One region of the Mesorhizobium sp. M1027 genome, then DNA from elsewhere that is predicted to be linked to it. Evidence: predicted binding sites of a transcription regulator. Region 1 holds the regulator's gene; the other holds the start of a gene.
What was found. Region 1 encodes PhoB, which activates phosphate uptake and scavenging genes when phosphate is short. Its sites were predicted from a motif close to TGTCATNNANCTGTCAT; they were not measured.

Region 1 (15,220 bases):
CGCGCTTATAGGCGCCGGACAGGATTTTTATCAACGTCGATTTGCCGGCACCGTTGTGGCCGAGCAAAGCCATCACCTCGCCCGGGAAAAGATCGACCGAGGCATCGTCGACGGCGCGAATGCCGCCGAAGGCGATCGAGATGTTGCGCATGTCGATCAGCGGCGTGCCCGTGGGAGCGGTCTTGTCGGCCATGATCGTTCCTCCTCCCTAAACGCGTTTGCGATAGACGGTATCGAGCCAGACCGCGAGCACCAGCACGGCGCCGACGACGATGCTCTGCAGCGGTGAATCGATGCCGAGCAGCACCATGCCGGATTGCAGCGACTGCATCAAAAGTGCGCCGAGCATGGCGCCGAGCACCGTGCCGGAGCCGCCTGCAAGTGACGTGCCGCCGATGACCGCGGCGGCGATGACCAGCAGTTCGTCTAGCGTGCCCAGCGCATTGGTCGACGAGTTCTGCCTGGCTGACGAGATCGCCGCGGCGATCGTCGCCAGCACGCCCATGATCATGAACACCTTCATGGTCACCCAACGCGTGTTGATACCGGCAAGGTTGGCGGCTTCCGGATTGCCGCCGATGGCGAAGACATAGCGGCCGAAACGGGTACGCTTGGTGATGAAGGTCATGATCAGCCCGACGGCCACAGCCATCAGCACGGGTATGGCGATGCCATGGGCGATGAACAGCCCGCCTTCGGGAACTGTTATATTGTTGGCCGCCGCGTATCTGTTCACGATGCCGACCGGCCAAGGATAGGAATTGGCGAGCCATATGGCGCCCATGATGACAGCGCAGGTGAGGACACCGAGGAACGTCTCGGCCCAGATCGGGCGCAACGGAAAGCGGAACCGCTTGCGCTGCACCCGTCCGTTGAGCAGCATGAACACAACCGCCAGGCACGCGATAATTCCGACGATCCAGCTCCATCGCGCGCCGATCGAACCCGCCGGCCCACCGCCCATCAGCTGGAACGTGGCATCAAGCGGCGCAATCGTCTGACCGCTGGCGACCCACCATGCGGCACCCCGCCAGACCAGAAGGCCGCCCAGCGTCACGATGAAGGCCGGCACCTCGAGATAAGCGATGATATATCCCTGGAACGCTCCGATAAGAAGACCGAGCGCCAGGCCAATGGCCAGCGCCAGGATCCAGATCCAGGGGTTGCCGAGTTGCAGACCGATCATTCGCACCAAGAAATGCACCTGCGCAAAGCCCATGACCACGCCGATCAGGCCTTCGGCGGAACCGACCGACAGGTCGATATTGCGCATGACGATAACCAGCACCATTCCGGCGGCCATTATGGCCACGGCGGAAGTCTGCACCGAGAGGTTCCAGAGATTGCGTGGCGTCAGGAAGGTCCGGCTGTCGAAGTCGAACGGATTGACGCCGAGCCGTACGCTGGAAACGACATGCAGCCCGATCCAGATGACCAACAGCGCGCCGACCATGCCGAGCATGCGGGTGTCGATCTCGGTTGCCTTGAGAAACCGGGCAACGATGCCGAGCTCGGATTCCCGCGCCCGGTCCGCCGTGCTGTCGACCGGCGTGTTGGAAGTCGTGTCGGTCATCATGTTTCTCCCGCCGGGTTGCCGTCTGCCGCGGATGCCGGAAGCAGCCTAGAAATTATCCGCCGGAAGCGGAAAAACAATTCTTTTTGAAAAAAACGCCGCGGCATTACAGCCGCGGCGTTCTCTACGCTTGGAAACGACGGATCAGTTGCAGACCGCAACAGTGCCAGCCGCCACGCCGGCGCAGACCTCTTCTTTCTTGATCCAGCCGGCGTCGATGACGACGTTGAGGTTATCCTTGGTGATGGCGACCGGAGTCAGGAACAGCGACTTGACCGTGTTGCCGCCGGGCGTGGTGAAATCCTTCACGCCGGCAATGTCGGTCATCTGCTTGCCGTCGGCAAGCTGCGAGGCGATCTCGGCGGCGTTCTTGCCGAGCTCGCGCGCGTCCTTCCACACCGACACGGTCTGTGTGCCAAGCGCGATGCGGTTCAGCGCGGCGTGGTCGCCGTCCTGGCCCGAGACCGGAACCGATCCGGCCAACCCTTGTGCTGTCAGCGCGGCGACGACGCCACCGGCGGTGCCGTCATTGGCCGCGACCACGGCATCGACCTTGTTGTCGTTGGCGGTCAGGAACTGTTCCATGTTCTTCTGAGCGTTGGCCGGCAGCCAGCCGTCCGTATAGGCCTCGCCGACATTCTTGATCTTGCCGCTGTCGATGGCCTCCTTCAGCACCTCCATCGAACCGGCAAACAGGAAATCGGCATTCGGATCGGAACCCGAACCCTTGATGAAGACGTAGTTGCCTTCCGGCTTCACCTTGAAGACTTCGCGGGCCTGCATGCGGCCGACCTCCTTGTTGTCGAAGGTCAGATAGAACACGTCCTTGTTCTCGATCAGCCGGTCATAGCCGACGACCGGGATGCCTTCGTCCAGTGCCTTCTGCACGGCCGGCCCGATGGCCGAGGCATCCTGTGCGAGGATGATCAGCGCATTGGCACCCTGCGAGATCAGGCTCTCGACGTCGGTGAGTTGCTTGCCGGGGTTGGACTGTGCGTCGGCGGAAATATACTTGTCGCCGGCGGCCTCGATGGCCGCCTTCATTGCGGCCTCGTCGGTCTTCCAGCGCTCTTCCTGGAAGTTCGACCAGGAAACGCCGATGAGCTTGTCTTTCGCCTGCGCCACCGACGCCAGCGCCAGCGTCATGGCGACACCCGCCAGAATGGCGGCCGTGAATTTCTTCATCATATCCTCCCTGCGCCGCGTACGGCGTGACCAATTGCTCAACGACCAGCTTAGAAGCTCTAATTTTTTCGAGCCTCGAAAAAATACTGGCCCGATCTCCGGCTGCTGTCAACATCGATTCTGATGGATTTTGATGACTGTGCGAGTTTTTTCGAGCGTCGGAATAAACGATGACAGCGCCACCTGCATCTGACACTATTTGCCGCATCCGACACTATTTGTCGGACATTACCGACGGCTTCCGGTTCATGAGCGGCCGCGGCAACCGGGAGGAAAGCAAAACGATGTCGGTCGGAATCCGCCATGACGATTTGCGCCGGCGCAACCGGGCGATGGTGATCTCGGCGGTGCGCCGGGCCGGCCAGCCATCGCGTACGGAGATCGCAGCCACCACCGGCCTCAGTCATTCAACCATATCGGCGATCTCCTCCGACCTGATACGGGAAGGCATCCTCGCCGAGAGCAAGGCAAGTGAGCCCGTTTCGTTGAAACGCGGTCGTCCACAGGTCGGCCTCGCCCTCAACCCGGAAGCGGCGGCGGTGCTGACTGTGGTGTTGTCGCTGAATTTCCTGTCGGCCGCCATTATCGACTATGCGGGACAGGTGGTCGCCGAGGAACAGCGCCGGCTGGACACGCTGACCATGCCGCGCGACGAGCTGATCCGCGAATGCATGGCCATCGTCCGGCGCCGGCTTGAGGACCCAGACCTTGACGTCCGCAGTGTCGCCCGCATCGCCCTGGCGATTCAGGGCATTACCGACTCCCCTGCACGCGCCATGCTGTGGTCGCCGATCACGCCGCAGACCGACATCGCCTTTGCCGACATGCTGGAGGACGAATTCGGCATCCCGGCCACGGTGGAGAACGACTGCAATATGATGGCGGTGGCTTTGCGCTGGCGCAATCCGGATCGCTATCGCGACGACTTCATCGCCATCCTGCTTTCGCATGGCATCGGTATGGGGCTTGTGCTGAAGGGCGAACTGTTCACCGGGACGCATTCCTCGGGCGGCGAATTTGGCCACATGATCCATCGTCCGGGCGGAGCGCTCTGCCGTTGCGGGCGGCGCGGCTGCATCGAAGCCTATGCCGGCAACTATGCCATCTGGCGCAACGCCAGGCAGATGAGCGAAGACAGCGAACCGGTCGCCGACGTCGGCGACGCCGACATGCGCGCGCTGGCCGCCCGCGCGCGCGAGAAGGATGGGCCGGAACGCGAGGCCTACCGCAAGGCCGGCGAAGCGCTGGGTTTCGGTCTCGGCTCGCTGTTCGCGCTGATCGATCCGGCACCGGTCGCGATGGTCGGCGCCAGTGCCGCCGCCTTCGATCTGATCGAGCCGGCCTTGCGCAAGGCCATCGCCCAGACCGCCGGCGGCCAGCACTCGGGCTCGATCTCCTTCGATACCGAGCCGAACGAATTGCCGCTGATCCGCGAAGGCTGCGCGATGCGGGCGTTAAGCTTCGTCGACCAGGAGATTTTCGCGCCGGGCGCGCAAATGAGGCCCGGCGTCAGAAAGAACGTCGCCTGACCAGGCGGGTCAATCTTCCCTGATCGCATAGCCGGCACCGCGGATGGTGCGGATGACATCCGGCATGCGGCCGTTATTGACGGCTTTGCGCAGCCGCCCGACATGCACGTCGACGGTGCGTTCGTCGATATAGATCGTCTCGCCCCAGACATTATCGAGCAACTGGCTACGCGAGAAGACGCGGCCCGGATGCCGCATCATGAACTCGAGCAACCGGAATTCGGTCGGCCCGAGCCGGATCTCGCTCTTCTTGCGATAGACCCTGTGCGATTCGCGATCGAGCACGATGTCGCCGACCTTCAGCACGCTGGACAGCACTTCCGGCTTGGCGCGCCGCAGCAGCGCCTTGACCCTGGCCATGAATTCCGGTGTCGAAAACGGTTTGACAAGATAGTCGTCGGCGCCGGTCGAAAGACCGCGCACCCGGTCGCTCTCCTCGCCGCGCGCGGTCAGCATGATGATCGGCAGCCGCTCGGTTTCGGGGCGCACGCGCAACCGGCGGCAGAGCTCGATGCCGGAAACCGCCGGTATCATCCAGTCGAGCACCAGAAGGTCGGGCACATTCTCCTGCAAACGGATCTCGGCTTCGTCGCCGCGTGTCACCACCTCGACCTGGTAGCCTTCGGATTCGAGATTGTAGCGGAGCAGCACGCCCAACGGCTCCTCGTCCTCCACCACCATTATGCGTGGTGCGATCATCGGCTGGGCACCCCCATCATGTCACCGGCGCGGACATTGTCGTTTCGTCCTGCTTCGGACGGTTGACCGGCAATTGCTCGCCGGTCAGCACATAATACGCATTTTCGGCGATGTTGGTGACATGGTCGCCGATCCGCTCCAGATTCTTGGCGCAGAACAGCAGATGCGTGCAAGCGGTGATGTTGCGCGGATCCTCCATCATGTAGGTCAACAGCTCGCGGAACACCGACGTGTATTTGACGTCGATGCGCTCGTCGGCGGCACGCAGCTTGGCCAACGCGGCCGCATCGCCTGCAGCATACTCCTCGATGACGCCCTGCACCTGGATGAGCACCAGCTGCGCCATCGCATCGATGGAATGCGATAGGTCGCGCGGCGTGACGCTGAGGCCGACCGCGCTCACACGCTTGGCGATATTCTTGGCAAGGTCGCCGATGCGTTCGAGGTCGCCCGCCATGCGGATCGCTCCGACGACATGGCGCAGATCGTGAGCCATTGGCTGGCGCTTGGCGATCAGGGTGATGGCGCGGTCGTCCAGTTCGCGTTGACGCGCGTCCATGATGGCGTCGTCAGAGACGACGCGTTGCGCCAGCACGTTGTCGGAATTCAACAGGGCCTTGGTCGCCCCGCCGACCATCGAACCGGCGAGGTCGGCCATGTCGCGGATCAGCTTGCTGATCTGCTCGAGATCCTCGTCGAAAGAAGCGACTGTGTGTTCGCCCATGGTCCTGTCCTCATATGCATGATCGGAACGGCTCAGCCGAAGCGGCCAGTGATGTAGTCCTGCGTGCGCTTCTCGCGGGGCGACGTGAATATCTTCTCGGTCCGGTCGAACTCGACCAGTTCACCCAGATACATGAAGGCGGTCTGGCGCGACACGCGCGCCGCTTGCTGCATGTTGTGGGTGACGATGACGATCGTGTAGTCGGCTTGCAGCTCGTCGATCAGTTCCTCGATCTTGGCCGTCGACAGCGGGTCGAGGGCCGAAGCCGGTTCGTCGAGCAGAATGACTTCCGGCTTCACTGCCACGGTGCGGGCAATGCAGAGCCGCTGCTGCTGGCCGCCGGACAGGCTCAAGCCGCTGGCGTTTAGCTTGTCCTTGACCTCGCTCCACAGCGCGGCCCGCTTCAACGCTTGCTCGACGCGGCCGTCCATCTCGGACTTGCCGAGATTCTCGTAGAGCCTGACGCCGAAGGCTATGTTCTCGTAGATCGACATCGGGAACGGCGTCGGCTTCTGGAATACCATGCCGATCTTTGTCCTGAGGAGGTTGAGATCCTGCGACCGGTCGAGAATGTTCTTGCCGTCGAGCAGCACCTGGCCCTCGGCGGTCTGTTTCGGGTAGAGCTCGTAGATGCGGTTGAAGACGCGCAGCAGCGTCGATTTCCCGCAACCCGAAGGGCCGATGAAGGCCGTGACGCTGCGCTCGGGCAGCGACAGGCTGATGTCCTTCAGCGCCTTGCTCTGGCCGTAGTAGAAGTTGAGGTTCTTGACCTCGATCTTCGTCTTCTCGGTGACCGTTTCGGTCATCGTCATGTCCGGAGACAACATCTGTGTCATCTGTCCTCTCTGCGTCCGGTAAGGCTGCGGGCGAGGATGCTCAAGCCCAGAACCGTCAGGGTGATTATGAGTGCGCCGGTCCACGCCAGTTGCTGCCATTCCTCGTAAGGGCTGAGAGCGAACTGGAAGATGGTCACCGGCAGGCTGGCCATCGGCGCGTTGATATTGCTGCTCCAGAACTGGTTGTTGAGCGCGGTGAAGAGCAGCGGCGCCGTCTCGCCGGAAATGCGTGCTATCGCCAGCAATATGCCGGTGACGATGCCGGACAATGCGGCGCGGTAGGCGACCGAACGGATCACCACCCAGCGCGGCGCGCCGATCGCGGCACCGGCTTCACGCAACGCGTTCGGCACCAGGTTGAGCATGTCTTCAGTGGTGCGCACGACCACCGGAATGACCAGGATGGCAAGCGCCACGGCGCCGGCAATGGCCGAGAAATGTCCCATTGGCCGCACCATCAATTCATAGACGAACAAGCCGATGATGATCGACGGCGCCGACAACAGGATGTCGTTGATGAAGCGGACGACGGTGGTGATGCGCGAAAAGCGTCCATACTCGGCCATGTAGGTTCCCGCCAGCACGCCGATCGGCGTGCCGACGACAACGGCGATGATCGTCATCAGCAGGCTGCCCGCGATGGCATTGAGCAGGCCGCCGGCCTCGCCCGGTGGTGGCGTCATCTCGGTGAAGACCGCGAACGAAAGCCCGGCTGTGCCCTTATAGACCAACGCACCGAGGATGAGCGCCAGCCAGGCAAGCCCGATGCCGGCGGCGACGACGCAAAGCGCCATCATCACCGAATTCCTGGCTTTGCGGCGGCTGTGGAGCGATGAGGATGTCGACATCGGTCAGGCTCCCGTACGGGCGTCGATCCGCATCAGCATATAGCGGGCGGCGGCAAGGATCAGGAAGGTGATGACGAACAGGATCAGGCCGAGCGCGACCAGCGAGGAGGTGTAGAGGTCGCCGTCGGCCTCGGTAAATTCATTGGCGATGGTCGCCGAAATCGTCGTGCCCGGTGCGAACAGGGAGGCACTGATGCGATGCGCGTTGCCGATGACGAAAGTCACCGCCATGGTTTCGCCGAGTGCCCGGCCGAGGCCAAGCATGACGCCGCCCATGATGCCGATGCGGGTATAGGGAATGACCACGCGCCGGGTCACTTCCCAGGTCGTGCAACCGATGCCGTAGGCCGATTCCTTCAGCACCGCCGGCACCGTATCGAAGACATCCTTGGTGATCGAGGTGATGAAGGGCAACACCATTATGGCGAGGATCAGCGCCGAGGTCAGAAGGCCGATGCCGTAAGGAGGGCCGGCGAAAAGGCTGGATAGTCCCGGCACGCCGTGGAAGATGTTGATGATGAAGGGCTGTATCGTCGTCTGCAGGAATGGCGCGAACACGAACAGGCCCCAGATACCATAGATGATCGAGGGAATGCCGGCCAATAGCTCGACCGCTATGCCGATCGGGCGCCTGAGCGGGCGCGGGCAGAGCTCGGTGAGAAAGATCGCAATGCCGATGCCGATCGGAACCGCGATCAGGATGGCGATGGCCGCCGTTACCAGGGTGCCGTAGATCGGCGCCAGTGCGCCAAATTTTTCCGTGACCGGATTCCAGCTCTCAGTCGTCAGGAAAGAAAAGCCGAAGGACGACAGCGCCTGCCATGAGCCGGCAAACAGCGAGATCGCGACACCGCCGAGGATGACCAGCACAAGGATTGCGGAAGCGCGGGTGAGTCCGCGAAATATGGCATCTGTGAGCGCGAAGCGCCGCACCGTAGCGTCCCTGGCCCGGGCTGCTGCAGATGATGGCATGGCATCGGAAGCGATGGTCATTGGGTCCTCGCGATTAAAGGCAACAGGGAGGGCGCCGTCGACGCCCTCCCTGGAGGAGATTACATAGCCGAGTAGAGCGGCTTGCCATCGTCGCCGACGACTTCCTTGGCCCACATGGCCTTGACGCTCTCAACCACCTTGTCGGGCATCGGAACGTAGTCCAGCTCGCCGGCCATCTCGTCGCCCTTGTCATACGCCCAGGCGAAGAATTTGAGCGCTTCGCCGGTGGTCGCGGCGTCGTCCGGCTTCTTATACAGGAGGATCCACGTCGCCGCCGTCATCGGCCAGGACTCGGCGCCCGGCTCATTGGCGAGGATCACCCCATAGCCCGGCTGCGAGCTCCAGTCGGCATTGGCCGCTGCCGCCGAGAACGCGGCTGCGGTGGGCTCGACCTTCTTGCCGTCCTTGTTGATCATGTCGGTGTGGGTGAGCTTGTTCTGCTTGGCGTAGGCGTATTCGACATAACCGATCGCGCCGCCGGTCTGGGAGACGTTGTTGGCAACGCCCTCATTGCCTTTGGCGCCGATGCCGACCGGCCATTCCACGGCCTTGTCGACGCCAACCTTTTCTTTCCAGTCCGCGCTGACGTCGCCGAGGTAATAGGTGAAGTTGAACGTCGTGCCCGAACCATCGGAACGGTGAACGACCGCGATCGCTTGCGAAGGCAGCTTGACGTCGGGATTGAGCTTCTTGATCGCCTCGTCATCCCAGCTCGTGATCTTGCCGAGGAAGATGTCGGCCAGCGTCGGGCCGTCGAGAACCAACTCGCCCGGCTTGATGCCTTCGAGATTGACGACCGGAACGATGCCGCCCATCACCATCGGGAACTGAGCCAGTCCGGACGCTTCAAGCTCGTCGCCCTTGAGCGGCGCATCCGAAGCGCCGAAGGTAACGGTCTTGGCCTTGATCTGCTTGATACCGCCGCCGGAACCGATCGACTGGTAGTTGAGGCCAACGCCGGTGTCTTTCTTGTAGGTGTCGGCCCACTTCGCATAGATCGGGTAGGGGAAGGTGGCGCCGGCGCCGGAGATGTCCGCGGCGAGCGCGGCGGACAGAGTGAGGGTGGTCGTCGCCGCCATTGCAATCGCAACGGCCGCCGAGCGGATGAAATGTCTCATGTGGCCTGCTCCTGTTCGGAATATGGTCTCTCGGCGCCATTCCTCCGGCGCCCGCTGAGGCCAATAGCCCCCGATTATTACAGTCGCATGACAGTTTCATGTCGCTCCGGTAACGTCGTCCAGCCGGGTTAAGAAGGAGCGGCCGCGGGCTTTGTCGGCATGGGCCGCGGTTTGCCGCTGGAATCAGCAGCTTGCGTGATTTCCGGCCGGCATCGTCGGCTCGGCGATCGCAGCCACCGGCTTTAAAAGAAAAAAACCGGACGGGAGCGCGTTGCATGCAGCCAGAACGTGTCATGGCCGCGCCATCGCCGAAACAGGTCCGTTGGGGTAAATCTGACCCTGTTTCTTGCCGGCGGTCGCTGCTCCCGCCCGTAACTGGAGGAGCGGAACTTCGAACATCCCATTGTCGCCACTGAGCGCGGCTTTGGTATGGTGCGATCGCACCATGGCCTTACGCTGGAAGCGTTGACGAATCGCAAGTTTCTAACTCGCGCTGGATCCCCATTCGCGCCCGACTCGGCGCTCGATCTTCGAGCAAGGCCTTCGACGGGAAGCGCGACGACTTCTACTTCACGGTATCTACTCCCTTCGCCCTATTCCGCCGGTTGTCGGTTAGGCCGAAGCGGCGTTATAAGCTTGCAGGGGTATTGCTGATGTCTCGACGGATTCTGCCTGTCTTCCTGTGCCTGGCGCTGCCTCTGGGAAGCGGCTGCGCTCGCAGCTATGACGGCACCGTGATCATTCCCAAGCCGCTCGATGTTCGCCGGTTCTGGGACCGTCCTTCGCCGCAGGCGCAAGCCGAACAGTCGCAACTGGAGACCGACGTCTTTCCAGTGGCGCCGCAAACGACGAAAAGGCCGGCGATGCGCAGGAATGCAGCTTCCGTTGCAGCGCCACGGAGGAGGGCCACCAACAACCCACCCGTGCTGTCGCCGGAGCCGACGAAGGCGCTAACTTGCAGGAACGTCAGCGAGCCCGGCAAACGTGCCCGCATGGTCTGCGAATAACCAGCCGACGTCGGTCGACGGCCCTACGCCTCGAAGCGGCTATCCGGTCAAAAGTTCGCCGTCTCGGAACATCGCCCGCCTAGGTCAGTTCGCCGGGAAAAAGGCCGGCCCGACCACTCTCACCGGCCGCGCGCCGATCGCCCTTTCGATCGACTGATGCTGGGCAGCGCCTTGCACCTCGGCAACCGGCGTTTTTGCCTCTGCAGGAACGGCACCGGCGGTTTCGATCCCGGATTCAGGAATTTCCGCGACGATGCCAAAATCCGGCTTTGCCGTCGGCAAAGGAATGATGGCGTTGGTCATGTTGGCCGGTGTCACGGTTCGTGCCCTGAGTTCGGCGACGCGCCGATAATAGCGCTTGACGTCGCAGGCCTTGAAGTTCGCGTCGTCGCGGTACCGGAACGCGGCAGGTAGCTCCACATAGGGTTTTCCCGACTGGAGCGCGACCATCTCTTCAGTCTCGCGAGTGGCGTCGCTCAGCGTGTAGAGGTCGACGCCGGCATCGTCGCAGATATAGCGGCACTGATCGACCGTTTCCTTCAGATCGTCGCTCTTGGCGAACTGCGATCTTGGCGCGGGGAAGAAATATCCGTCCGACAAGCGAACGCAAAACAGCATCCGATTGCCGCCCATTGTTGCGCCTGCGAATTGGGGTTTGGGTGCTGTGCGCTGCTGCGCCGGCTGTTTCTTGGCAGCGGGGGCGGCGCAGCCCAGCGCGACAAACCTGGCCTTCAATCCGGACGTGTCCCTGCCCGAATTCGACAGTCTGGCGATCTGGCGTTGCACCTCCGCCTTGCTGGCGACCAGGTCGGCGCAGGGGTTGAAGAAGAAGCCGGCCGTTTTTGCCGTGCATCGGCGTTGTCTCTCCAGCTTTTGAAGCGCGGCGAGTTGCCGGCGCAGTCGGGCAAGCTCGGGGCTGGTCCCGCCGCTGCGCCCCGCCGAAAACAATTGGCTCCTGATAGCACCGCAGCTATCCGCGTAGGAGAAGGATGTCCCGAGCGCAATGGCTATTGCCGACACCAGCATCAGAATCGTGAGGAACCAGAAGCGTGTCATTGGAACGACCATTGTCCTTGTTGCACCGAGAACAGGATTTCTTTGTCGACTATGGATAAGTGCTGGCTAAATCAGTTATACCTAATTGAAGTAGACCACAACACCATCGGAGACTTCAGTTCTAGTGTAGTAAATCCACTCGCGTGAATTCAATATTACATTTTTATTTCAAGATTGAGACGAACCGGCAGCAACGACGCCCGCCACGGCGAAATTTGAAGCGCGCGGCTGGTTCCGCACCGCGATCAATCCGGCGTTGCCGGCCGGCCGTTGCTGAAACCTTAGCCCCAGGTTCGGCGTTGAGCGGCCAAAGGAGGAGACCGAAGATGTCGATCCACTTCACTGTCGCGGGGCTGACCAGGAATCTGTTCCATTCACTTGGGCTGGACCATGAACGCGCACCAAGGCCACTCGATCACGAGCAGAGGCTTTTGCTGGAGTGCTATCTCGCCGGCCAGATTCCGGAATCGGCCTGGAGCGACTATGTCTTCGAGATGCCGGAACTGGCGCGACATGTCGAGGCCAGACGAAGCCGCCACTAGATCCCGAAAAGTGGAATCCGGTTTTTGGAAAAGATCAAGGCGAAGCCTTCACTCGCGGTGCAGCCTGTTCTTGTTTGGGCGAGTTGAATTGCAGAGTGAACACCTTGCCCGGGATGCCTTGAGCCAGCGCCGGTGAAAAGCTCAACGGCAGGCAATGGTCCACGGCCGCGACCGCCGCGTCGACAAAAGCTTGGCGCGCCTTCTCCTCGCCGGCGACGCGGATGGCGGTCGGCTTGGGCCGGCCGATCAGCGTGCCATCGCGCCTGAAGCTGAAGCTCAGGGTGACGGTGGAATTCCCGGCATTCGCCGGAGGGGTCCAGCACGCCTGGATGGCAGCCCCGACCTCGGGCATGGTGTTGAGCGTCGCTGCATTCGATTGACCGGTTGCGCCCACCAGCATGGCGCCTGCAATCACGATCATTCCAGCAATGCTTTTCATGGCAGGGCCTCTGTCCTTGAACCGCCCTCGAGGACGGGACGAACTTCGATGGTAGGGCCGACGGCGGCGATGACAAGATGGCGGCGACGCGTTTCATCAGCCATGCAGGCGTCGTGAAACGCCGTCTGGCGCAACTTCGGCAGGGGCTGAAATAAGCAAAAGGCCGGCGCGCAGCCGACCTTTGCTTCCCATCCGCGCCAGTACATCCGTGGTCGCGGGCTGGAGGTGGATTCAGTAGAAAGGGTTTAGGTTAACGAAACCTTAAGCTCCCCACATCGTGCAAACAGGGGAGATTAAAAAAATCCCCAATTCATTACCGGCTCCTGCAGACGTGCGGACGACCGCTATTGGCATGTGCCTCAGGCGTTGGCCTGCGACCTCACATAGGCGATATAGCCGCGCACGTCGCCGGCCGGCTCGGCATAGGCCTTGCCGAGCTTCTTCTCGATCGCCGCCATATAGTCTTTTGCCCATTGGGGCAACGCATAGTCGATGACGGCGAGGAACTCGAGCGTCGCCGCCAGACGGATGTCGGCGATCGACGGGTCCTTGCCGCCGATGAACGGCTTGCCGTTCCTGAAGAAGGAGTGAAACACCTCCAGCGGCTCGGCTATCGCTTCTATAGCGGCCTTCTGGGCTTCCGACTTCTTGTCGGGATGAGCGTCGCTGTGCCCGACCTCGCCGGCATATTGCGGGAAATTCAGTGCAGGATAGGTGGCGCGCGCCACATAGGGGTAGAGCGTCCCGATCAGGTAGAACATGGCACTGTCGATCATTGCCCGCTTGGCCGGCGCCTTGGGATATAGTTTCTCCAGGCCGTGCTTGTTGGCGAGGTACTGCATGATGGCGCAGCTTTCCCACAAGACACCTCTCGGCAGGCCCTTGTCCTCGATCATCGGCGTCAAATGGGCCGGGTTTCGCGCCATGTATTCGGGCGAGCGCGTGAGGCCCCATACGTCGGTCTCGGAATGGTCGAGCCCGGCGGCGCGTGCAAACACCCGAACGCTCATATTGTTGACGCTCGGCTTCAGCATGCTGAGCGTGAGCGCCGGCTTTTTCGCCGGTTTCGCCTTGGCCTTCGCGGTCTTTTTGGTGGAGACTTTCGTCGCCGGCTTTGCCACTTTCGCCGCTGACTTGGCGGCGGCTTTGGCCGCCGGCTTCGCTCCTGGCCTGGCTGCCTTGGCCGCGGGCTTCTTTGCACTCATGGTTGCTGTCTTTGCCATTATATCCTCCCTTTGTTCGGCGTGCCGTCAGTACGGATTTTTCGGTGCGCGATCCTCCGACAAGGTCGTGCGCGAACGCTCGACCAGCGCCTGGATCGCATCGGCAAGGTGCACTTCGGCGATGTTGTAGTCGCCGCGCGCGACACGCAGCTTGTGCGCCTGCATCAGCACGTCGGCATGGCTGAAGCCGGCCGGCGGCTCGAAGCGGTAGGAGGCGAGCTCGATCAGCAGGCCGAGCGGATCCTCGAAATAGATCGAGTCCATGAAGCCGCGATCCTTGACGCCACTGTGCTTGATGCCGCGCTCGTCGAGCCGGGCGACCGCCTGCAGGAAGGTGACGCGCGACACCGCAAACGCGATGTGATGCACGCAGCCCGTATCGGTCGGCGTGCGCCGTTTCTCCGGCGTGCGGCTCTCGTCGGTGAAGACGGTGATCAGCCGGCCATCGCCCGGATCGAAATAGAGATGGCTTTCGGTGGCTTTGTCGAGGTTGGGCTGCTCGAAGATGAAAGGCATGCCGAGCACGCCCTCCCAGAAATCGATCGAGGTCTGACGCCCGGCGCCGACCAGCGTGATGTGATGAACGCCTTGTGACTGCAGCTTCTGCATCTGACTCCTCCCGGCCACGCCGTCTTGCCGCCGAACGGAAGTTCGGATGCCCAGTCGCGCTTGGATCGGCGCCCGGCATGTGACCGCGCCCGGCCTCGCGCGCCTGCGCTCCGCATTCCGCATCCTGCAGGAGTTCGGCCGGAGCTTTGATGAACGGATGCTAATTCAATCCGAGGCGTTGCGCCAGAAGCGCTGAGTTTTAAGAACTCCACGCAGGCGCCAAGAGCAGCACCGGGATCGCGGACGCCTTCGCCGAGCTCGCTGAAACGATCCGTCGCCGGCAGCTGTAATGGTGCGGCGGCCCGCAGGTCGCTGGGTTTCCCGAGCGGCCGGTTTGGCGACTGCAGGTCAAAGGGGCCTCGTTGACGCATGCCGCGCCTGGTTCGGATTACGGGCATCCGCGGCCCTTAGATGAAATCACATATTCTTCATCGGCACGTCGGGGCCGACATGTCCCCCATCGGCAGTGATCTTCAGCCTTGAGAGGTAGTGCTCCCATCCCCTTCGGTGGCTGTCACGCTCCTTTGCGTTCGGCAGTCCGCTGTGCGTGAAGCGGATCAGTGTCCCCGCATCCCTCGCGATCAGGTCGATCTCGACATGACTGGAGCCGGGCGGCACGGTCTCGTTGTCTTCCCAGCCAAAACTGTAGGCAAGACGGTGGACCGGGATCACCTCGGTGAACTCACCGCGCGCCATATGGCGACCACCGACATTGACGAGGAACAGACCGCCCGGCGTTGCATCCAAATTCGCTTCGGTCCCGATCCATCGCACGATCTGGTCCGGATCCGTCAAAAGCGCGAACACGGTCGCTTGTGGCGCGGCGACCTCAATCTCTG
Region 2 (15,220 bases), on a different contig from region 1:
GCGCTGGCAGAAGGCGCTGGAAACCACGCCGCACACCGAGCTCGCCGAGACCATTCTCGAGGAGAGCGGCTACACCGACATGTGGAAGAACGACCGTTCGATCGAAGCGCCCGGTCGGCTCGAGAACTTAAAAGAACTGATCCGCTCCATGGAGGAGTATGAATCGCTGCGCTCCTTCCTCGAACATGTCGCCTTGGTGATGGACGCCGAGCAGAACGCCGAGCTCGATGCCGTCAACATCATGACGCTGCATTCGGCCAAGGGCCTGGAATTCGAAACCGTGTTCCTGCCCGGCTGGGAGGAAGGCCTGTTCCCGCACCAACGGTCACTGGACGAAGGCGGCCGCTCCGGGCTGGAGGAAGAGCGCCGCCTCGCCTATGTCGGGCTGACCCGCGCCAAGAAGAACCTGCACATCTGGTTCGTCTCCAACCGCCGCATCCGCGGTCTGTGGCAATCGACCATTCCCTCACGCTTCCTCGAAGAACTGCCGGAAGCCCATGTCGAAGCTTCCGAGAGCGGCAACAGCTACGGCGGTTACGGCAATTCCTACGGCGGCGGCTCGTTCGCCTCCGGTCGCGGCGGCCAAGGGGCAGGCAGGCAGAACCCCTATGGGGCGTCGCGCTTCGACAACATAGGCGGCAATTCCGGCGCCGAGAAATCCGGCGCTTTCTCCAGCACCTATGCGACGCCGGGCTGGCAGCGCGCTCAGGCGAACCGCACCGAGGCGACCGACCGCAATTGGGGCACCCGCTCCGGCCACCAGGTCGAGCGCATCGGCTATGGCGAAACCGACTCCGGCTACGGCGCCGGCCGCACCTCGGTCAAGGGCCGCACCATCGACGGCGAGCTGGTCGCCAAATCCGTCGCCGACACGCCATCCCCCTTCAGCGTCGGCGACCGCGTCTTCCACCAGAAATTCGGCAACGGCAACATTGCCGCCATCGAAGGCAACAAGCTGACCATCGACTTCGACAAGGCCGGCCAGAAACGCGTGCTGGACGGGTTTGTGACGGGGGTTTGAGGTCGCCGGTCACCGATACCGCGCCTGGTTCCACTTGTGGCCGAGCAGCGACAGGATGATGATCAGGCCATTGAAGAACTGGACGTAGAAGCCGCTCAGGCCTGCCGCGACGACGCCGGTCTGGATGAAAGAGACCGTGACCGCGCCGATCGCGCCGCCGACCACCGTGCCGATGCCGCCCCAGGTCGGCGTGCCGCCGACGAACACCGATGCCAGCACCGGCAGCAGGTATCCGTCGCCAGCCGTCGGCCACCAGGTGAAGTTGATCATCACCGAAAACGTGCCGGCGATCGCAGCGCCAATGCCGACGAAGACGAACACTTTTACCCGCACGCGCTTGACGTCAATGCCCATCTGCTGGGCGCTGTCGGGATTGTCGCCGACCACCTTGACCTGCGCGCCGAAGCGATGGCGGTTGTAGAGCAGCGCCGACAGCACGACGAAGCCGATGGCCCAGAAGATCTGCACCGGAATGCCATAAAGCTGGCTGGAGAAGATCTTGTAGGCCCAGCTGTCGGCAAGGCCGGTCAGTGCCGTCGACCTGCCCTCGTTGATGATCTGGATCAGGCCGCGCAGCAGGAAATTCATGCCGAGTGTGGCGATCAGCGACGACAACCCGCCATAGACGACCAGGGAGCCGACCAGGAAGCCGAGCAGCATGCCGGTGACGATTGCGGCGGCGATGCCGAGGAACGGGTCGTAGCCGGCCTGCACGACCAGCGCAAACACCCATGAGGCGAAGCCCATCGTCGCCGGAAACGACAGGTCGATCTCGCCGCAGGTGACGACGAAAACCAGCGGCACAACTACGAACAACGCCACCGGCAGCGTGGTCAGCACGGAACTGTAGAGATACCAGGTGGTGAAGACCGCCGGATTGGCGATCATGAACACCGCCATCATAACGATGAACACGGCCAACGTGCCGAGTGCGGCGCGGTTGTCGAGGATGAACCCGCGCAGCCAATTGTCGGACGGGTGTCGCCACTCTTTCCCGGCGGCTTCGCCATGCGTGCCGCCGAGGGGGCTCTGCAGATCGGGTTCCATGGTCTTGCTCATCGTGCCGCCCTCCCGGCGTCGCCCGCGTCGTGCAACCCCGGCAACCCGCTGGGGTGGGCGACGTCTTCCATAAAGTTGATCAGGTCTTCGGCCGACTTGACCTCGCTGCGGTCGGCGGTGAGCGCGACCTTGCCGCGGTCGAGCACCACGAAGCGATCGGCGATATCAAAGACGTGGTGAATATTGTGGCCGATGAACAGGATCGAGCGCCCGCTCGCCCGCACCTGGCGCACGAAGTGGAAGACCTTGGCGGTCTCGGTCAGCGATAGCGCGGTCGTCGGTTCGTCGAGGACTATCAGCTCCGCCTTCTTATAGATGGCCCGTGCGATCGCCACGCCCTGGCGTTCGCCGCCCGAGAGCTGGCCGACGATCGACTGTGGCGTGAATACTTTCGAGGTGAAGCCGATCTCGCGCATCAGCCGGCTCGCCTCCGCGACCTCCTTGTTGACCTTCAGCCAGCCAAGCCAGCCGGTGAGTTCGCGGCCCATGAAGATATTGCGCACGATCGTCTGCTGCACGGCGAGGGCCCGGTCCTGGAACACCGTTTCGATGCCGGCGTCGCGCGAGCGCGCAGGGTTCCATCCGGTCACCGGCTTGCCGCGGACGAGAATCTCGCCGCTGGTCGGTTTGACCACGCCGGACAGGATCTTGATCAGCGTCGACTTGCCGGCGCCATTATCGCCGATCAGGCCGACCACCTCGCCGCGATCGACGCTGAGATTGACCCCGCCCAGCGCATAGACCTGGCCATAGGACTTACTGATGTCGCGCAGTTCGATGATGCGTTCCGCCATGGCGATCCTCGCTTGATTGTCGCGTGCCGGCCTTTTCGCCGGCGGTCCCGCCGGCCGGGCTCGATCCCGGCCGGCGGCTTGGGAGGTCAGCGCAGCGCCTGCTTGGCGAGCTCGGCGACGATCTCGTAATTCTGCGGCGTGACGAAGCCGGCGCCGGTGTCGACATTCATCGGTGCGAGACCCAGCACAACCTGCTGGCAGAGGCTGAGGATCGGCAGATAGCCTTGCAGGAACGGCTGCTGGTCGGCCGTCAGCTGCACCCAGCCGCCCTTGAAGCCCTCGACGATCTGCGGGCTGGTGTCGAAGCCGAAGTTGAAGATATCGCCCGGCTTCCTGCCCGCCGCCTGCATATAGGTGGGCACATTGCCCAGCATCTGGCCGCCGGGATAGCCAACCGCCTTGACGTCGGGATTGTTGAGCAGTGCCGCGGTGATCACCGGAAGGGCCAGATTTGGGTCGGAAGCCCATTCGCCGCTCGGCGGCGAGGAGAGCTGTATGACCTCGACACCCGCTTCCTTAAGGGCAGCGACAGTGCCGCGCTCGCGCGCGCCGCGGCTCTCGTTCTCGAACGGGCCGATCATGATTGCCTTGTCGCCGGCCTTGAGCCCGGCCAGCTTGACCGCCTCGGCGCCGAGCGCGCGGCCCTGCTGCTCCTGCTGGGCGCCGACATAGCCGCCGCCGAACGCCGCCGTGACCGTCGGCACCGGCACGTTCTGGTACATCATCTTGATGCCGTCCTTGTGCGCCTGTTCGGCCAGCGGCATGATCGCGGCGTCGCCGGGGTGGCCCATCATGGCGATGCCTTGGGGCTTGACCGCGACAGCCTCGCGCAATTGCTGCACCATCTTCTCGACATCCCACTGGGAAAAGATGTAGTCGACCTTCGGCCCGAGATCGGCCGCCGCCTGCTTCGCGCCATTATAGACGATCGTGCCGAAGGCATCGCCCTCGGCGCCGCCGACGAAGAAACGGATATGGACATCCTTGCACCACTGGGCATCGAGCGCCTGCGCCGGCAAGGTCGAGAGTGCGGCGGCGAGCACCATCGCGGCTGCCGCGACGGTCGAGCGCAGAACTGTCCTTCTCATCGCAATGCTCATGCACTTATCCTCCCTTTGTTCCCTCGCTAGCCGAGGGGTTTCGACGATCGCTTCGGCATTGCGCCGCAATCTTTCGCTGGCCGGCACCTCCCGCCGGCTTGTCCTGTTTTTATGCATGTCGTTGTCGCAAAACCGCTGGGCACTTTTGCGCGACATGCATTAGCCTCACACCGGGTTCGGCAGGTAGCTCGCGCCTCCCCGGCATTGTTGGAGATAATCCAGCGCACGCGCCTGGCCGGTGATCTCGAGATCGCCGCGATAGACCGGGTCGTGCCAGCCCTCGATGTCGATGGCACCTTTGTAGCCGGCCAGCCGCAGCTCACTGATCACCCGCGCCCAGTCGCTGTCGCCGAAACCCGGCGTGCGCATCTGCACGAACGGCAGGCGGCCGAACACGCCATGTTCGCGGATCACGTCCCAGCGCACCGTCGCGTCCTTGCCGTGGACGTGGAAGATACGCGGCGCCCATTTGCGGATCTGCGGGATCGGGTCGATCAGATAGACCAGCTGGTGGCAAGGCTCCCACTCCAGGCCGAGATTGTCGTTTGGCAATTCGTTGAACATCAGCTCCCAGGCGTCCGGGTTATGGGCGATGTTCCAGTCGCCGCTGGCCCAGTTGCCGTCCATGGCGCAGTTCTCGAAGGCGATGCGCACGCCCTTGTCGGCGGCCCGCTTTGCCAGCTTCCCCCAGACCTCGCGGAAGCGCGGCAGGCTGTCGGGCAGCGGCTTGCCGCGGATGCGGCCGGTAAAGCCGCTGACCACATTGGTGCCGAACAGATGCGCGTTGTCGATGATCGTTTCCCACGCCTGGAGCACGCCGCGATCGACTTCACCGCTCTCCAGCGGGTTGCCGAACACCCCGATTGACGAGACGACGACATCGGCATCGCCGATCGCCTCGCGGATCTCGCCTGCCAGCCGTGGAATGTCCTTGCCGCCCAGCGTCTGCCAGAAGAACGGCTGGATGCTCTCGAAGCCGAGCGGCAGAATCTGCCTGACATAGGCGGCCGGGTCGTCCAGATTGGCCCGCACCATTGTGCCGATCCTGATGTCGAGCAGCGGGTTTGGCATCATCATCCTTCCTTTTGAGCGATAGCGACCCGGCGCCCGGTTTCGGCGCTCTCGATCGCAGCGAAAACCATGGCCAGGCTTTTGATGTTGTCGGCGCCGCGCGTCTCCGGCGCGGTGCCGGTCTCGACGGCGCGGACGAAATCCTGGATGATGCCGAGATGGCCGCCGACGCGATCTGCCGGGTCGAGCGGCGGCACGGCTATCGATTCGGTGCGGTCGAACAGGCCTTCACGGACCGGCCGCACGACTTCCGCCTTCAACCCGTCCGCGCCGTCCCAGACAATGCTGCCGCGCTCGGCGACGATCCGCCATGTACTGTCCCAGCTGGTACGGAAGCCGGCCGCGCACCAGCTGCCGGCATAGGTGAACAGCTTGCCGCCGCCGAGGTCGAAGCTTGCGGTTGCCGACGACCCTTGCCGATACCAGGAATTGACCGGCTCCCACTCCTGGCAATAGACGCCGGCCGGTTCGCCGGCCACCATGTAGCGGGCTGCATCGAATGTGTGGATCGCCATATCGAGCAGCAGCACATGGCGCATCTCTTCGCGAAAACCGCCGAAATGCGGCGCAACGAAGAAATCGGCGTGGATGCTGGTTGGCGCACCAATGGCGCCGGAATCGAGAAAGCGCCGGATGCGCCTGACATTGGCGACATAGCGGCGGTTCTGCACGACGGCATGGATGCGGCCGGCGCTGCGGGCCGCCTCGACAATGGCACGCGCATTGTCCGGGCTGTCGGCCAGCGGCTTTTCGGTCAAGAGATGGCAATGGTGGGCAAAGGCGGAAAGCGCGACCTCGCGGCGGGCGGCGGGAACCACGACGTCGAATACCGCGTCGGGCCTGGTCTGGTCGAGCACGGCGTCGAGCTCGGTTCCGATGACGGCACTCGAAAGCTCGTATTCGCGCGCCCTTGCCCGCGCCCTTTCGGCGTCGATATCGACCAGGCCGACAATGGCGAGCTCGTCGATCTGCCTGGCTGCATCGAGCCACGCCTTGCTCATCGCTCCGCAGCCGACCAGGACGACATTGATCATCCAGCACTCCTCCCTCTCGGCCCCTCCAGACCGATCGTCACGACGTTCACGGCAGAGCCGCAAACGTTCTTCCGTAAACGTTTACGAGAACACACCCGATGGCGTAGAATGTCAATTGGCCGGCTGTGAAAAATCGTGGCGTCGGCTTGGCCCGGAGAGCAGCCGGTGCTAGCCAAGCAAGGGGGAGAACTGTCCTTTGGCGTCCAGCATTCACGACCTTGCGCGTCACCTGAATATTTCGATCGGCACGGTGTCGCGCGCGCTCAACGGCCGCGCCGACGTCAATGCCGACACACGCCAGCGCGTGCTCGATGCGGCCAAGAAGCTGAATTATTCGCCGAACCAGTCCGGCCGCAGCCTGCGGCGCGGCGCTACCCATTCGATCGCCTTCATGCTGCAGCCGCATCCGGGCGACCAGGAATATGGCGAGCCGTTCTTCATTCCGTTCCTGACCGGGTTGCAGGCCAAGCTCGCCGAAAGCGGCCTCGACCTGATCGTGGTGATGGGCGCGCCGGGCGACTATCAGCAGGAGCGCCTGCGCCGTGTCGTCGAGACGCGGCGGGCCGATGCCGTGGTGCTGGCCTGGACGCGGCGCGAGGACGAGCGCATCGACTATCTGACCCAGGCCGGTTTCCCGTTCGCGACGCTCGGCCGCAGCCGCTCCGGCGGCGATTCCTATCCCTCGCTCGACCTCGATTTCGAAAAAGCCGGGGCTGACGCGGTCGATCGTCTCGTCGCGCGCGGTCACCGCCGCATCGCCGCCATCCGCCCGTCGCTCGACCTCAATTTCGGCTATCTGTTCCTCGCCGGCTATCGCAAGGCGTTGCGGCGGCACGGCATCGAATTCGACCCCGAGTTGATCGCCGACGGCTTCATCAACGAGGCCGGCGGCTACGCGGTGATGCCGAAGGTCATGCACTCCAAGGACCCGCCGACGGCCATCATCTTCAACAACGACGCGATGGCGCTTGGCGGCTGCAAGGCTCTGGCCGAGGCGGGCATCAGGCCCGGCCACGACGTTGCGGTGATCGTCATCGTCGACACCCCGCTCTGCCGCTATTTTTCGCCGGCGCTGACCGGCTTCCGCCCGGCGCTCGAGCCGATGGGCGAGCGGTTGGCCGAAATGCTGCTGGCATCGATCCCGGCTTACGCCGGCGCCGAAGGCGCACGCATCATCCGTGAAGTCTGGCCGCTGCAGCTGATCGCGCGCGACAGCGATTGAGCGCGGCACTTCCCTTCTCCCCTTGGGGAGAAGGTGGCCGAGCCCACGGGTCTTGCCTTCGGCAAGCCAGAGGACAGGCTCAGCTCGGTCGGATGAGGGTGCTCCAGCTCGGCACCGAGGCACTCCGTCCAGCACCCCTCTTCCGTCTCGGCGCTGCGCGCCGATCCACCTTCTCCCACAAGGGACGAAGGAACAAGCGCCCTCTGTCACGCAAGTATCATGTTCGCGTCCTAGACATTTTTCGGAAAGCGCTGGCGGCATGTCGATGCGACGCCCGCTTCGGCTGTTTTGTCACAAAGAGGATTTCCATGAAAAACCTGCACCGAAACGCGTCCCTCGCGGTCGCGCTGGCGATGTTCACCGCCTTGACTCCGGCCTTGGCTGAAAACGCAGCGACCGTCGGCGGCGTCAGCTTTGTCAACAAGGGCCTGGTCGGTGTCGGTCGCATCCCGGCCAGCCAAAGGGACAAGTTCGGCGAGACGTTTGGCTCCGGCTCGGGCATGGCGATCGACGCTGCCGGCTGGACGCATGGCGCCGATGGCTATAAGGGCTCGCTGTGGCTGCTGCCGGATCGTGGCTACAATGTCGTCGGCACCACCGATTACCGTCCGCGCATCAACACGATTGCCATCGAATTCGCCCCGATCGCACCGGGTGCGGCACCAGCCGCCGGCCAGGAACAGTCGGGCCTCAAGGCAACCCTTGCCGACACCATGCTTTTGACCGACGACAAGGGCGCCGACGCAACCGGCCTCGATCCGCTCAACGGCGTGCGCGCCGCGACCGACGACATGCCGATCCTGCCCGAAGCCAACGGCAAGCTCGCGCTCGATAACGAGGCGATCGTGCGGCTGCCCGACGGCACCATGTTCATCTCGGACGAATATGGTCCGAACATCTACCACTTCTCCGCCGATGGGCGTCTGATGTCGGCAACGCAGTCGCCGGCGGCGCTTGTCCCGATGCGTCATGGAACGCCGAACTTCGCGTCCAACAATCCGGGACCGGGCGCGGCAGACCCAGATCCGACGGATCCCGAAACCGGCCGTCAGAACAACCAGGGCCTCGAAGGCATGGCACTGACGCCGGACGGGAAGTTCCTGATCGCTGTGCTGCAATCGGCCCCCAGACAGGATGGCGGCGATTCCGCTTCGACGCGCCAGAACACGCGCGCGCTGGTCTACGATGCCTCGGATCCGGCCCAACTCAAGCTTGCGCATGAATATGTTGTGCCGCTGCCGGTGTTCACCGATGCCAAGGGCAAGACCAAGATTGCCGCGCAGAGCGAAATCGTGGCTCTGTCGGACAAGACCTTCCTGATGCTGGCGCGCGACAGCGGCAACGGCCAGGGGGTGAAGGGCGACACCTCGCTCTACCGCGAGATCAGCGTCGTCGATGTGTCGGCGGCAACCGACATCGCCGGCACCGAGTTCGACAAGGACAAGCCGGTTGCGCCCAAAGGTGAGCTCGATCCCTCGGTGACGCCGGCCAAGCTGACGCCGTTCATCGACATCAACGACAAGACCGAGCTCGGCCACTTCGGGCTGCACAATGGCGCGCCCAATGACCGCAACAACCTTTCGGAGAAGTGGGAGGCGATGTCGGTGGTGAGCGTCCTCGATCCAACACGGCCCGACGACTATTTCCTGTTCGTCGCCAACGACAATGACTTTCTCACCCAGGACGGCTTCCAGGTCGGCGCGGCCTACAAGGCCGAAGATGGCGCCGATGTCGACACGATGTTCCTGGTCTATCAGGTCACGCTTCCAGGCCTAGCCGGGAAGTAGCGACACCCCCAGGCAGGCGGACGCGCCGAACGCGTCCGCCTGCCTGGCACGATCGAACGGTCGGGCCCTTCAGTTGCGGCTCGCCGGCACAAGGATTGTGTTCTAGTGGGTTTGCAAAACCTAAGACTGATGATCCGTCGAAGGCACTTACCTCAACATCTCCGCGTCCTTTGGCACGCCCGCATCGATCGGCTCGGCCGTCCTGTCCGACACGGCGGCGATCTTCCCGGCGGCCGACAGGTTCGGGCGCACGAAGACCGGCGCGACGCCGTCGACGCGGCTGTAGAGGTCGATAATGTCCTGATTCATGAAGCGCACACAGCCGGAGGAAGCGTTCTTCCCGATGGAATCCCACTCCGGCGTGCCGTGCAGCCGGTACATCGTGTCCTTGCCGTCGCGGAAGAGATATAGCGCGCGTGCGCCCAGCGGGCTGTGCGGGCCGGGCGGCATGCCGTCCTTGTATTTCGCCAGTTCCGGCCGGCGCTGGATCATCTCCGGCGGCGGCGTCCAGACCGGCCACTTCTTCCTCGCCTGAACCACGGCGCTGCCGGTCCATCCGAAACCGGCCTTGCCGAGGCTGACGCCATAGCGAATTGCCTTGCCGCCGTCGCGCACCAGATAGAGGAAGTGCTCGGAGGTATCGACGACGATCGTGCCGGGTTTTTCTCCGGTCGGATCGGACACGATTTGGCGCACGAATTTCGGATCGACCTTGGCTACCGGGATTGCCGGCAGTTGATAGCCCTCGTCGACGCGCGCCGCATACATACTTGCGGCATCGCCGAAAGCCGGATCGCTTGGCGCCGCGGTCACTGGCGGCGCCGCTACGTCCGTCGTGGTGCACGCCGAAAGAGCCACGGAGGCCGCGCCCAAAGCGGATGCACCAAGAAACGCACGCCGTTCAGGCGCTCAAAAAACAGCGGAATATCGGACATGAACCCCCGGCTTGCCCATGAGATCTAGGAAAGATGCGGCCCCACGCGTGCAGGATCAATATACGATTCCGGAAGCTTTGAGAACATGATTGGATCAAGGCACGCCAGGCGGAATTCGCAACGCTGCGTCGACCTGTCTCGTTAAATCGGCAATCATTGCGGACCGGACTCAAGATAAGCCTTCGCCGAGTTGCCTGCCATGGACGACAAGATGCCCGCACGCCGGCGGACCAGCGACCTCACCAGTGGACCTATCCCGCGTACATTGCTGCTGTTCGCCCTGCCGGTGCTCGGCTCCAATGTTCTGCAGTCGCTCAACGGCTCAATCAATGCCGTCTGGGTCGGTCGTTTCCTCGGCGAAGCGGCGCTGACCGCCACGTCCAATGCCAACCTCGTGCTGTTTTTCATCCTCGGCACCGTCTTCGGCATCGGCATGGCGGCGACCATCCTGGTCGCGCAATCGGTCGGCGCCCGCGATCTGCCCGAAGCCCGCCGCATCGTCGGCACCAGTGCCACCTTCTTCTTCCTTGTCTCGGTGGTGTTCGCGGTCTGCGGCTGGATCTGGGTCGATACAATCCTCAATGCGCTCGGCACGCCGGCCGATGCGTTGCCGCTGGCGCGTTCCTATCTGCGTATCATTTTTCTCGCCGTACCGATGATGAACCTGCTGTCCTTCGTCATGACGGTGCTGCGCGGCGCCGGCGATTCGCGCACGCCTTTCCTATTCATGGCGCTGGCCGTCGTGCTCGACGTCATTTTGAACCCGTTGCTTATTCTCGGCATCGGCCCGTTCCCCGAACTCGGCATCGCCGGCTCGGCCGCCTCGACGCTGATCGGCCAGACGGTAAGCGTGGTTGCCATCCTGATCGTGCTTTATGCGCGCAAGCACCCGCTGCGGCTGGCCGGCGCCAATCTCGCTCTGCTGCGGCCGGACCCGGCGCTGCTGCGCATTGTCGTCTTCAAGGGCGTGCCGATGGGCCTGCAGATGATCGTCGTTTCGGCCGCGGCGCTGACGGTGATGGGCATGGTCAACTCGTACGGCTCGCAGGTCGCGGCTGCCTACGGCATAGCCGCACAGCTCTGGACCTATATCCAGATGCCGGCGCTCGCCATCGGCGCCGCGGTCTCGTCCATGGCGGCGCAAAATGTCGGCGCCGGGCGCTGGGACCGGATTGGCCGCATCGCCACCTCCGGCGTCGGCTTCAACCTTGTGCTCACCGGCATGCTCGTCGCGCTGCTGTTCGTATTCGATCGCGCGGTGCTCAGCCTCTTCCTTGGCAGCGACAGTGCAGCAATCGACATCGCCACTCACATCAACAAGATCGCGTCGTGGTCCTTCATCCTGTTCGGCATCACCATCGTGCTCTTCGCCACCGTGCGTGCCACCGGCGCGGTGATGCCCCCGCTGATCATCCTGGTGATCTCGGTGCTGCTGGTGCGCACCAGCTTCGCCTATTTCTTCCGAAGTGCGATCGGTGAGGAAGCGTTGTGGTGGAGCTTTCCGGCCGGCTCTATAACCTCGCTCGTGCTGGCCGCGGCCTATTATCGCTTCGGCCGCTGGCGCAGCCTGCACATGATCGAAAGCCGGCCGGCTGCCGGCGAACCGCCGGATACCGGCCTCGGCGTACCGCGCCAGCGCGCGCATCTTTCGCCCGAGACACCGAACGGCTGAAAGGTCGGCTCAGCGCGCGTATTTCGCGCCAAACCCGAGAGCGACCAGGGAAAAGACGACAATCATGCCGGCAAAGGCCAGGCTTGCCACGGTCGCACCTGCCACCGTCGACAGAACGCCGATGCCGATCACCGGCAGCGCGTTGCCGCAAAAACAGCAGATGAAGAAGGCCGAGACGACTTCGGCGCGCCGGTCCGCTGGCGCGATCTCGTTCACCACTTGCAAGCCGCCGCGATAACCGAGCGCTGCCGCCACGCCGCACAAGGCGGTCCCGGCAATCATTGTGGCCATCGATGCGAAGACCTGCGCCGCAACAATCAGCGCGACGGTTGGAATCATCAGCGCAAGCGCCGCGAACATCGCGGCTCGGCTCGAAAGACGTGCCGTCACTACAATGGTGGCGGCCGTCACGATCGCCAATTCAAAGAACAGAGCGCCCGCTTCGGCATGGTTGGTTACCTGCAGCTGCTGCGCCAAAATGCTCGGTGCGAGTGCTGCATAAAAGCCGACCAGTGCCATTGCGCCAAAGCCGGTCACCGCCGGCGCAACGAAATTTGGGCGGATGGCATCGGGCACGGAAAGGCGCGGCCGCGTCGAAACGTCAGCCAGTTTCCCCGGCCGCGAAACGGTTTCCTGCGTGCGCCAGACCAGCAGGGTTACAGTCGCGAGCATCGCCAGGTAGACGACGAATGTCAGCCTGAGCGGCCAAGGCGCGTATTCGGCGAGCAACCCGGCCCCCAGCGCACCAAGGCCGAGACCGAGGAAATTGGTGCTGGTGGCAATCGTCGCCGCCTGTGACTTGTCGTCGGTCGGGAGCAATTCGGCAAGCCAGGCGGTGCCGGTACCCGCGCCGACGCCGATTCCCAATCCGCTCAGAATTCGGGCGACGTCGAGCCAGGCGACATTTTCGGCGAACAGGAAAACCACCGCGCTGACGACGGCCACCGCCATTCCGGCCAACGCCATCGGACGGCGCCCGATGACATCTGACACACGCCCCAACATCAGCAGCGCCGCCAGATTGCCGATGACATAGACGGCGTAGACCAGCGTCAAAGTGATCTGCGAGAAGCCGAAGACCTGCTTGTAGATGATGTAAAGCGGCGTCAGCGCGGTGCTGCCGGCGAAAAGAGCCGCGATCATGGCGGCCACGGCGGCCGCTGCAGCGCGCCCGCCGAGTTCGTAATCGCGCGTCATGACTTGAGCGTGAGCAGTCATTTTTCGGACCTTCTTGCTGTTCGGGATCTGACACCCTAACGCCTTTTTTTCGTCAGCCGTTCCCCCCTCCCCGACTTGCTCCTGACAATTTTGGCAGCTTTGCGATGGCGCTGAGCGAGATCCTCTTTTAACTTCAGCGGATTGTCAGGGGAGATTGATGGGCAAGGGACGAGTCGAGGCATTCACCGATGGCGTGGTCGCCATCATCATCACCATCATGGTGCTGGAATTGAAGGTGCCGCATGGCGAGGATTTTTCCGCGCTGGCGCCACTCTGGCCGGTATTCCTCAGCTATGTGCTGTCCTTCATCAATGTCGGCATCTACTGGAACAATTTGCACAACATGTTCCATACCGTGCAGCGGGTCGACGGCCGCGTGCTGTGGGCGAATCTCAACCTGCTGTTCTGGCTATCGCTGATGCCGGCGACGACAGCCTTCATGGGTGAGAACCATTTCGCGCCGGTGCCGGTCGCCGTTTATGGCGTCGACCTGGCGCTCTGCGCCATCGGCTTCAACATCCTCACCATAGCCCTGCATCGGCTGCACGGCAGCGAAACCCTCTTCGCCAGGGCTTTGGGCAATGACCTCAAGGGAAAAATCTCGCTGGCCCTCTATATCGCCGCCGTCGCGCTGACCTTCGTCAATCACTGGATCGGTGTCTCGATCTATGTCCTGGTGGCGATGGTCTGGCTAGTGCCGGACAGGCGCTTCGAGCGGCTAATCGAGAAATAGGCAGACCAAGATCCCGAACCGAAGGACCGCGTCAACGAAAAGTGGATGCCGGTTTTCGGAAAAGATCATGAGAAGATAGAGCCCATACCGAATCTTATCGAATGAAACAGGCTCTAGCCTCGCATTTCTTTGAGCTTTTCCGCTACCGAAGCGGCAAGGTCGGCGTAGCGCTCCTCCAGCCGCTCGGCCGCTTTGATCACTGAAAAATCATGGCCGAATTTTTCCAGCGCCATGCGCAGCTTTTCGACGAATTCGGCCTGTTTTTCGAGCGCCGAAAACAGCGTTTTCACTTGCGCTTCGCTGATGTCGGGGTTGGCAAGCATTTGCGGCACTTCGCGGCTCATCTGGTCGCCGGTTGCGGTCTGTTCTTTCAGGATCTCGATCCAGTCGGTCAATCGTCAGTCTCCTTTTCGATATCAGCATGCGCAGCGCCCGCCGACGCGGTCAACCCGAAGATGTCGCACCGGCTTGCGCGAGCCTCTTTCCGCGCTAAGTTCGCCGCGGCCAGAACAGGAGAAAATCATGACCACCGACGCCGAGATCCAGACCGCCCTGCCCGCACTTGCCTCCGGTAATGTCGCCGTCATCACCGGCGCGGCCAGCGGCATCGGCCTCGCCGCGGCCAAACGGCTGGCGGCGATGGGCATGAAGATCGTGCTGGCCGATATCGGCGGCGCACGCCTCGATGAGGCCCGACATGCCGTCGCTACCTTCGCCGGCGAGAGCGCCGTGCTTGCTGTCGCCACTGACGTCTCGAAAGCCGACGACCTCGAACGGCTGGCCGAAAGGACATTCGGCACCTTCGGCGACGTCTCGCTTCTGATGAACAATGCCGGCGTCGGCAACAACCCCGGCAAGCCGTGGGAGAACCGTGACGCCTGGAAGCGACTGCTGGACATCAATTTCTGGGGTGTCGTGCATGGCGTCGAGGCCTTCGCGCCGCGCATGCTGGCGGCTGGAAAGCCCGGCCTGATCGTCAATACCGGCTCCAAGCAAGGCATTACCACGCCGCCCGGAAACCTCGCCTACAACGTCTCCAAGGCCGGCGTGAAGACCTATACCGAGGGCCTTGCACACGCGCTGCGCAATGAGCCCGGCGCAAACGTCGCGGCGCATCTGCTCATTCCGGGGTTCACTTTTACCGGCCTGACCGAAGGCGCCACCGAAAAGCCGGCCGGCGCCTGGACCGGCGAGCAGGTCATCGACTTCATGCTGGCCTCGCTGCTGCGTGGCGACTTCTACATCCTGTGTCCCGATAACGAGGCGACCCGGTCGATGGACGAAAAACGCATGGCGTGGGCGATTGGCGACATCATCGAGAATCGTCCTGCTCTGTCGCGCTGGCACCCGGACTACAAGGAAGCCTTTGCAGCATTCATGGAATGATCCCGCGACCGTTCGGGCAGGAACCCGGACAACAAGCTCGCTCACGCCGCCGCGTGCTTCTTCGCGTTGCGCTTTTTAGCCACCGCCTTGGATGCGGCCATGTCGGCGATCTGTTCGTCGTGCCGCTTCGCCGCGCGTTCACATTTGGCGCGGATTTCCTCGAGCTCGGATTCGGTCAGGTGCTCGAT

Region 2: a site for PhoB is predicted at 7,506-7,522, ahead of NKH50_RS00565 (esterase-like activity of phytase family protein). Genes of this name have one in related genera too.

What each region holds. Positions count from the first base shown of each region.
Region 1 is NZ_JAMYMW010000010.1:141,517-156,736, forward strand. It holds gene NKH50_RS20370 (ATP-binding cassette domain-containing protein) at 1-193, opposite strand, end outside; gene NKH50_RS20375 (sugar ABC transporter permease) at 209-1,573, opposite strand; gene xylF (D-xylose ABC transporter substrate-binding protein) at 1,718-2,758, opposite strand; gene NKH50_RS20385 (ROK family protein) at 3,043-4,287, shown strand; gene phoB (phosphate regulon transcriptional regulator PhoB) at 4,297-4,986, opposite strand; gene phoU (phosphate signaling complex protein PhoU) at 5,003-5,710, opposite strand; gene pstB (phosphate ABC transporter ATP-binding protein PstB) at 5,743-6,546, opposite strand; gene pstA (phosphate ABC transporter permease PstA) at 6,543-7,394, opposite strand; gene pstC (phosphate ABC transporter permease subunit PstC) at 7,398-8,387, opposite strand; gene pstS (phosphate ABC transporter substrate-binding protein PstS) at 8,447-9,505, opposite strand; gene NKH50_RS20420 (hypothetical protein) at 10,159-10,512, shown strand; gene NKH50_RS20425 (DUF2865 domain-containing protein) at 10,597-11,568, opposite strand; gene NKH50_RS20430 (hypothetical protein) at 11,895-12,110, shown strand; gene tolA (cell envelope integrity protein TolA) at 12,145-12,531, opposite strand; gene NKH50_RS20440 (glutathione S-transferase family protein) at 12,909-13,772, opposite strand; gene NKH50_RS20445 (VOC family protein) at 13,800-14,381, opposite strand; gene NKH50_RS20450 (SRPBCC family protein) at 14,799-15,220, opposite strand, start outside.
Region 2 is NZ_JAMYMW010000001.1:123,230-138,449, reverse strand. It holds gene NKH50_RS00600 (ATP-dependent helicase) at 1-1,021, shown strand, start outside; gene NKH50_RS00595 (ABC transporter permease) at 1,031-2,080, opposite strand; gene NKH50_RS00590 (ATP-binding cassette domain-containing protein) at 2,077-2,874, opposite strand; gene NKH50_RS00585 (substrate-binding domain-containing protein) at 2,961-3,974, opposite strand; gene NKH50_RS00580 (sugar phosphate isomerase/epimerase family protein) at 4,140-5,045, opposite strand; gene NKH50_RS00575 (Gfo/Idh/MocA family protein) at 5,048-6,079, opposite strand; gene NKH50_RS00570 (LacI family DNA-binding transcriptional regulator) at 6,276-7,301, shown strand; gene NKH50_RS00565 (esterase-like activity of phytase family protein) at 7,610-9,088, shown strand; gene NKH50_RS00560 (L,D-transpeptidase) at 9,236-9,901, opposite strand; gene NKH50_RS00555 (MATE family efflux transporter) at 10,223-11,695, shown strand; gene NKH50_RS00550 (MFS transporter) at 11,705-12,892, opposite strand; gene NKH50_RS00545 (TMEM175 family protein) at 13,071-13,646, shown strand; gene NKH50_RS00540 (hypothetical protein) at 13,760-14,041, opposite strand; gene NKH50_RS00535 (SDR family NAD(P)-dependent oxidoreductase) at 14,169-15,032, shown strand; gene NKH50_RS00530 (low affinity iron permease family protein) at 15,074-15,220, opposite strand, start outside.